Martelella mediterranea DSM 17316: one gene and its partner. Each later gene encodes a partner of the first gene's protein in a complex. Links are inferred from orthologs where the notes say so. Each region holds a gene or a part of one and is shown on either strand. Other genes may lie near its edges. The genes, in order: uvrB and Mame_RS20150.

The links.
Region 2: the proteins of uvrB (region 1) and Mame_RS20150 are in contact, whole or in part, in a crystal structure (PDB 7EGT), measured with the Thermus thermophilus proteins. The link is inferred for Martelella mediterranea DSM 17316 from one-to-one orthologs. Residues at the interface, in WP_096411307.1 of Thermus thermophilus: Glu23, Leu25, Arg26, Asp27, Gly28, Glu29, Arg30, Phe31, Arg55, Glu326, Asp327, Phe328, Glu379, Ser382, Gln383, His398, Gly400, Arg401; in WP_096412145.1 of Thermus thermophilus: His654, Arg656, Phe657, Gln666, Asp668, Glu669, Lys680, Arg681, Leu682, Ser683, Lys685, Tyr686, Ala687.

The regions. Positions count from the first base shown.
Region 1 is NZ_CP020330.1:2,936,399-2,939,934, forward strand. The notes cover bases 112-3,436. They hold uvrB (excinuclease ABC subunit UvrB), read right to left. Parts: upstream 3,066-3,436; coding sequence 312-3,065; downstream 112-311. Other genes in these bases: Mame_RS13695 (2OG-Fe(II) oxygenase), read right to left, coding at 112-233; Mame_RS13705 (DMT family protein), read left to right, coding at 3,241-3,436. Outside these bases: more of Mame_RS13695, read right to left, coding at 1-111; more of Mame_RS13705, read left to right, coding at 3,437-3,536. UniProt on the Escherichia coli protein: The UvrABC repair system catalyzes the recognition and processing of DNA lesions. A damage recognition complex composed of 2 UvrA and 2 UvrB subunits scans DNA for abnormalities.
Region 2 is NZ_CP020330.1:4,305,924-4,309,156, reverse strand. What follows is about bases 169-3,190. They hold Mame_RS20150 (ATP-dependent helicase), read right to left. Parts: upstream 2,887-3,190; coding sequence 451-2,886; downstream 169-450. Other genes in these bases: Mame_RS20145 (efflux RND transporter periplasmic adaptor subunit), read left to right, coding at 3,106-3,190. In the rest of the region: Mame_RS20155 (tRNA-binding protein), read left to right, coding at 1-117; more of Mame_RS20145, read left to right, coding at 3,191-3,233. UniProt on the Escherichia coli protein: A helicase with DNA-dependent ATPase activity. Unwinds DNA duplexes with 3'-5' polarity. Translocates on single-stranded DNA with 3'-5' polarity. Initiates unwinding more efficiently from a nicked substrate than double-stranded DNA.

The DNA of each region.
Region 1 (3,536 bases):
GCATGTTTCGCGATATTCGGCTGGTCGAAATAGTGCCTGCTCTTGTTGTGAACCTCGCGCGTGCCCGAAACGCCGCCGAGGTCAGGTTTGGGATAATCCAGCGCCTGAATATCCTTCAGCAAATCCGTCGGAAACATGTCCGAAAGCAGCCAGTGGCGATAGGGCTCGGCATTGGAGTTGGCATTCCTGAATGCCGACTTCACATGCTCCTGAACGTTTCCGTAATCTGTCATTTCTGAACCATATGCTTGTTTGATCAATGCTATCGTATCGCCATCGGCAGGCAGGCACAACCATTGTCGCCGCCCGTCTTACTTCCCCGGCTTGCCGGTCTTTCCGGTGCGGCGGCCGCGCCGTTTCTGCTCGCCGGGGTCTTCGTAGGAGCCCGTGCCGATCTTGCCGCGCTTGACCGGCTTGGCGTCGCCGCCAAGCGGCTTTTCGGTGCGGCCAACGGTCATCTCATCGAGATCGTTCTTGCGGAACAGCGGGCGGGCGGTATCGGTGCCCGGGCCCATGTCGTCCAGCGAAGGCTTGGCGAAATAGCCGCTCTGTCCGCCGCTTTCCGCCTGCCGCGATTCCTGCCGCTCCAGCTTGTCGTCCATGCCCTGGAGTTCGGCGGCCTTGAGGCGCTTGATCTCGTCGCGCACGCGGGCGGCCGTCTCGAAGTCGAGATCGGCTGCGGCGTCGCGCATCTGCTTTTCGAGCGCGTCGAGATGGGCCTGCAGATTGTTGCCGACCAGATGGCCGTCCGCGGCAAACCCCTTGCCGCTCTTGGTGCCGATATCGGCGCGGACATGGTCGCGCTCGTAGACCGAGTCGAGAATGTCGGAAATCCTGGCCTTGACCGATTCCGGCGTGATGCCGTGCTCCTCATTATAGGCAAGCTGCTTTTCGCGGCGACGGCTGGTCTCGTCCATGGCGCGCTGCATCGAACCGGTGACCCGGTCGGCATAAAGCACGACCTTGCCGTCAACGTTACGGGCGGCACGGCCGATCGTCTGGATCAGCGAGGTTTCCGAGCGCAAAAACCCTTCCTTATCGGCGTCGAGGATCGCGACGAAGCCGCATTCGGGAATGTCGAGGCCCTCGCGCAGCAGGTTGATGCCGACCAGCACGTCGAATGCGCCGAGACGCAGGTCGCGGATGATCTCGATCCGCTCCAGCGTGTCGATATCGGAGTGCATGTAGCGCACCCTTATGCCCTGTTCGTGCAGATATTCCGTCAGGTCCTCGGCCATACGCTTGGTCAGAACCGTCACCAGCGTACGGTAACCCTTCGCCGAAACCTCGCGGATTTCGGAGAGCACGTCGTCGACCTGGGTCTTGGCGGAGCGGATTTCCACCGGCGGATCGATCAGCCCGGTCGGGCGGATGACCTGTTCGGCGAACACGCCGCCGGCCTGCTCCATCTCCCAGCCGCCGGGGGTCGCCGACACCGCGATTGTATCGGGTCGCATCGCGTCCCATTCCTCGAAACGCAGCGGGCGGTTGTCCATGCAGGAGGGTAGGCGGAAGCCGTATTCGGCCAGCGTCGCCTTGCGACGGAAGTCGCCGCGATACATGCCGCCGATCTGCGGCACGGTGACGTGGCTCTCGTCGATGAAGATCAGCGCGTCGTCCGGAATATATTCGAACAGCGTCGGCGGCGGTTCGCCGGGCCGGCGGCCGGTGAGATAGCGCGAATAGTTCTCGATGCCGGGGCAGGAGCCGGTGGCCTCCATCATCTCGATATCGAAGCGGGTGCGTTGTTCGAGGCGCTGTGCTTCTAGAAGTCGTCCAGCCTTTTCAAGCTCTTGCAGGCGCGCCTTCAACTCTTCCTTGATCGACTTGATGGCCGCGTTCAGCGTCGGGCGCGGGGTGACGTAGTGGGAGTTGGCGTAGATCTTCACCGATTTCAGATCGCCGGTCTTCTGGCCGGTGAGCGGGTCGAATTCGGTGATCGCATCGATCTCGTCGCCGAACATCGAAATCCGCCATGCCGCGTCCTCAAGGTGGGCGGGGAAGATCTCGATCGTGTCGCCGCGCACCCGGAACGAGCCGCGCTGGAAATCCATGTCGCGGCGCTTGTATTGCTGAGCCACGAGGTCGGCCAGCAATTGCCGCTGGTCGAGCGTGTCGCCGACCGACATCTGGAAGGTCATCGCCGTATAGGTTTCGACCGACCCGATACCGTAGATGCAGGACACAGAGGCGACGATGATGCAGTCGTCGCGCTCCAGAATGGCGCGGGTGGCGGCGTGGCGCATCCGGTCGATCTGCTCGTTGATCGAGGATTCCTTCTCGATATAGGTGTCGGAGCGGGGCACATAGGCTTCCGGCTGGTAGTAATCGTAATAGGAAACGAAATACTCGACCGCGTTGTCCGGAAAGAAGTTCTTGAACTCGGAATAGAGCTGGGCGGCGAGCGTCTTGTTGGGCGCGAGGATCACCGCCGGGCGTTGGGTCTCCTCGATCACCTTGGCCATGGTGAAGGTCTTGCCCGAGCCGGTGACGCCGAGCAGCACCTGGCTGCGGTCGCCGGATTTCAGCCCCTCGACGAGATCGGCGATCGCGGTCGGCTGGTCGCCGGACGGCTTGTATTCCGTGACCATGCGGATCGGGATGCCGCCCTCGGATTTCTCCGGGCGTTCCGGCCGGTGCGGGGTCCAGATCTTGCCGTCCTTGAACAGCGGGTTGCCGCTTTCGATCAGGCTTGAGAGCGCATCCACCGTCGCGGTGACGCCGCCCTTGGCGAGGTTCTGGGCTTCTTCCAAAGAAACATCGACGCCAGCAACCGGGTTCAGGCCGGCGGCGGCGCGAGTCTTGGGATCGGAGGAGCCGCCGATGGAGACGCCGCGCGCGGTGCGGCTCGCCGTCGCGCCGCCGCTTTCGGCGGCCTTGCGGCGATGCTTGCCGGCTTTCGAGGCGAGCTTGCGCTGGCTGTCGACGGTTTCGGCCTCGGCTTCCTTCTCCAGCCCGGCAAGCCAGTCCGTCATCGAGCCTTCATAGCTCTCGCCTTCGAACGGCGCCTGGGGCGCTTCTTCGAAACCTTGTTTGTCGGAGGATTTCTTGGGTGATCTGGCCATGGGGCGAATATGGGGAACAAGCCTGTAAAAGAAAAGGGTGTCGCGGCAGAACAAAAATAGAACTTACGCCGCGATTCGGTCAAGTTTCACAGTTCAAATTCCTGATGCCGTCCGCAACAGTTTGCGCTAAGAACGCGCGAAGCTGCCAGGCCGGCAGCGCTTCCGGAGAAATTTCATGCCATTTTCGCTTTCGCCCGCGGCCGTTTGGCCGGTTCTTATGCTGGTCTGCTCGAATGTTTTCATGACGTTTGCCTGGTACGGCCATCTGAAGTTCAAAAGCGCGCCGCTGCTGCTGGTGATCATCACCGCATGGGGGATCGCGTTTTTCGAATATTGCCTGGCGGTTCCGGCCAACCGGATCGGTGCGTCGGTCTATTCGACCGCGCAGTTGAAGACGATCCAGGAAGTGATCACGCTGCTGGTGTTTTCGGGCTTTTCGATCCTGTGGCTGAAGGAGGCGCTCACCATCAA
Region 2 (3,233 bases), 1.4 Mb from region 1 along the record:
CGCCAGATCGGCCCGGTGCGCTCTGAAGTGCTGACTTTAGGCTTTGCCGATGACGCCGGCGCGGTTGTGCTTGCAGGTGTCGACAAACCCGTCGCGAACGGTTCCCGGCTGCACTGAGCGTACGCCGGAGAAGATAACAGCACTATTTGTTGACAAGTCTCTCTGTTTTACGGGCGTCATCTTTAGGCTTGACCCGAGGATCCAAGCACCTCACCCTGCGACAGGCGTCTGCGGCGTCATGAAGTCATTGAAATATAACATCAAAAATCCGCCAACGCTTCTCGCGTCTGATGTGATTAGATCCTCGGGTCAAGCCCGAGGATGACGCAGGTGGGTGGCTGAGCGACCATCAAGGAACCAAAATCCCAAGGAAACGTGGATGCCAGTGGTTAAGCCGGAGAGCAGCATGACGGAGGACCCTTCGGCAGTCCGATTACCGTCTTCCGGCGTTCAGACCGGCTTCACAAAGCCATCAAGCACGCGCTTGCGGCCCGCCTTGTCGAAATCGATGGTCAGCTTGTTGCCTTCGATCGAGGTGATGTTGCCATTGCCGAACTTCATGTGGAAGACGCGGTCGCCGATGGCGTAGGCGGAAGCCTCCTCGCCGGTGGAGCGCGCCACCAGTTCGCCCTCGATGGTGCGTCCGCGCGGGCCGCTTTCGCCGTAGCCGATCCGCTCCACCGCGTGGCCGGAGCGCGTGCCCCAATTGTCGCGGGTGGCGTCGGAGCGGTTGCCCTGCGCACGCTTCCAGCCCGGCGTGGCATAGGTGTTGGAAAACGGCTCGGCCCGGTCGAAGCGCGACTGGCCGTAGCCGCCATAGGACACCTCGGTCTCGCCGACCTCGACATGGTCTTCCGGCAGTTCATCAAGAAAGCGCGACGGCATGGTCGATTGCCAGAGCCCGTGGATTCGGCGGTTGGAGACGAACCAGATATGGCAGTGGCGCTTGGCGCGGGTGATGCCGACATAGGCAAGCCGGCGCTCTTCCTCCAGCCCCGCGCGGCCGCTCTCGTCGAGCGCGCGCTGGTGCGGAAACAGGCCTTCCTCCCAACCGGGCAGGAACACGGTCTTGAACTCCAGCCCCTTGGCCGAATGCAGTGTCATGATCGAGACGGCATCGAGGTCTTCGTTGTTTTCGGTGTCCATCACCAGCGAGACATGTTCGAGAAAGCCGCGCATGCTCTCGAAACCTTCCATGGAGCGGATCAACTCCTTCAGGTTTTCGAGCCGGCCCGGCGCTTCCGCCGACCGGTCGTTCTGCCACATCTCGGTATAGCCGCTCTCGTCGAGGATCTGCTCGGCAAGCTCGGTATGCGGCGTGGTTTCCAACAGGTCCTGCCAGCGGTCGAACTGGGTGACGACGTCGAACAGCGCCTTGCGTGGCTTCGGCTTCAGCTCATCAGTGTCGATCAGCTCGCGGGCGGCCGCCAGCATCGGAATGTTGCGCTCGCGGGCATAGTCGTGGACCTTGCGCACGCTGGCATCGCCAAGGCCGCGCTTCGGCGTGTTGATGATCCGCTCCAGCGCCAGATCGTCGGCCGGCTGGCAGGTGAGGCGGAAAAACGCCATGGCGTCGCGAATTTCGAGGCGCTCGTAAAAGCGCGGGCCGCCGATGACGCGGTAGTTGAGCCCGAGCGTGACGAAGCGATCCTCGAATTCGCGCATCTGGAACGAGGCGCGCACCAGGATCGCCATGTCGTTCAGCGCCTCGCCCTGCTTCTGGTACTGCTCGATCTCCTCGCCGATCGCGCGGGCTTCCTCCTCGGAATCCCAGGCGGCGTGAACCTGCACCTTGCTGTCGTCGGGATCGGTGCGTTCGGTGAACAGCGTTTTGCCGAGACGGCCCTCATTATGGGCGATCAGATTGCCGGCGGCCCCCAGAATATGCGCGGTCGAGCGGTAATTGCGCTCCAGCCGGATCACCTTGGCGCCCCGGAAATCCTTCTCGAAGCGGAGAATATTGTCGACCTCCGCGCCGCGCCAGCCATAGATCGACTGGTCGTCATCGCCCACGCAGCAGATGTTGATCGGACCTTCGTCGCCGGCGGGCCGCTGGGCCAGGAGCCGCAGCCACATATATTGCGCGGTGTTGGTGTCCTGATACTCGTCCACCAGAATGTAGCGGAAGCGCTTGTGGTATTCCTTCAGGATATCCGGATGCTGACGGAACAGTTCGATCGGGTGCAGCAGAAGATCGCCGAAATCGCAGGCGTTGAGCGTCTTCAGCCGGTCCTGATAGGCCTGATAGAGTTCGCGGCCGCGGCCATTGGCAAAGGCACGGGCGTCGCCCTCGGCAATCGTCTTCGGCGTCAGGCCCTTGTTCTTCCAGTTGTCGATCATGCCGGCGAACTGCCGCGCCGGCCAGCGCTTGTCGTCGAGACCCTCGGCCTGGATCAACTGCTTGAGCAGCCTGAGCACGTCGTCGGTATCGAGAATGGTGAAGTCGGAGCGCAGACCGGCAAGCTCGGCATGGCGGCGCAGAAGCTTGACGCCGATCGAGTGAAACGTGCCGAGCCAGGGCATGCCCTCGACCGCGCCGCCCACCAGCGCGCCGATCCGTTCCTTCATCTCGCGCGCGGCCTTGTTGGTGAAAGTCACGGCAAGAATCTGGCTGGGATAGGCCCTTCCGGAAGCAAGAATATGGGCGATGCGGGTGGTCAGAACCCGGGTCTTGCCGGTGCCCGCACCCGCAAGCACCAGAAGCGGCCCCTCGGTGGTTTCCACGGCGTCGCGCTGCTCGGGGTTGAGGCCGGAGAGATAATCGGGCGCATCCGGCGCGCGGCGCGCGGCCATCGCTCGTGCGGCAAGGCCGGAGCGGGCGGGCGCTGCGGGCTGCGGCGCATCGTCTTCGTCGAAAAACGGAATATTGTCGTCACCTTGATTCATGAGGCCAATCTAATGGCTTGCATGCCAAAGGTGAAGGCGGCGCGGGAAATGAGAACAAAAAAAGCACATCCCAGCCAATGCCGGCCACCGTTTATGTACCGCCAGGCGGAGGTAACATTACAATTTGGTGAGGTTTGATCTGGCGACTTGCGGAGGCGGGAACGATAACGATACTTCGGTGACAGGAATCCCGCCCCAGTTGCCAGTCCGAGGTCATGAATGCGTCTTTATCAACAGCTTGCCGTCAGTCTCGGCGTTCTGGCAGTCGGGGCCGCGGCCTGGCTCTGGTTTGCTCCCGATGGCCGCGAGCTCATGGCCTCGATGGGCATTGCCGGTAATAACGACAC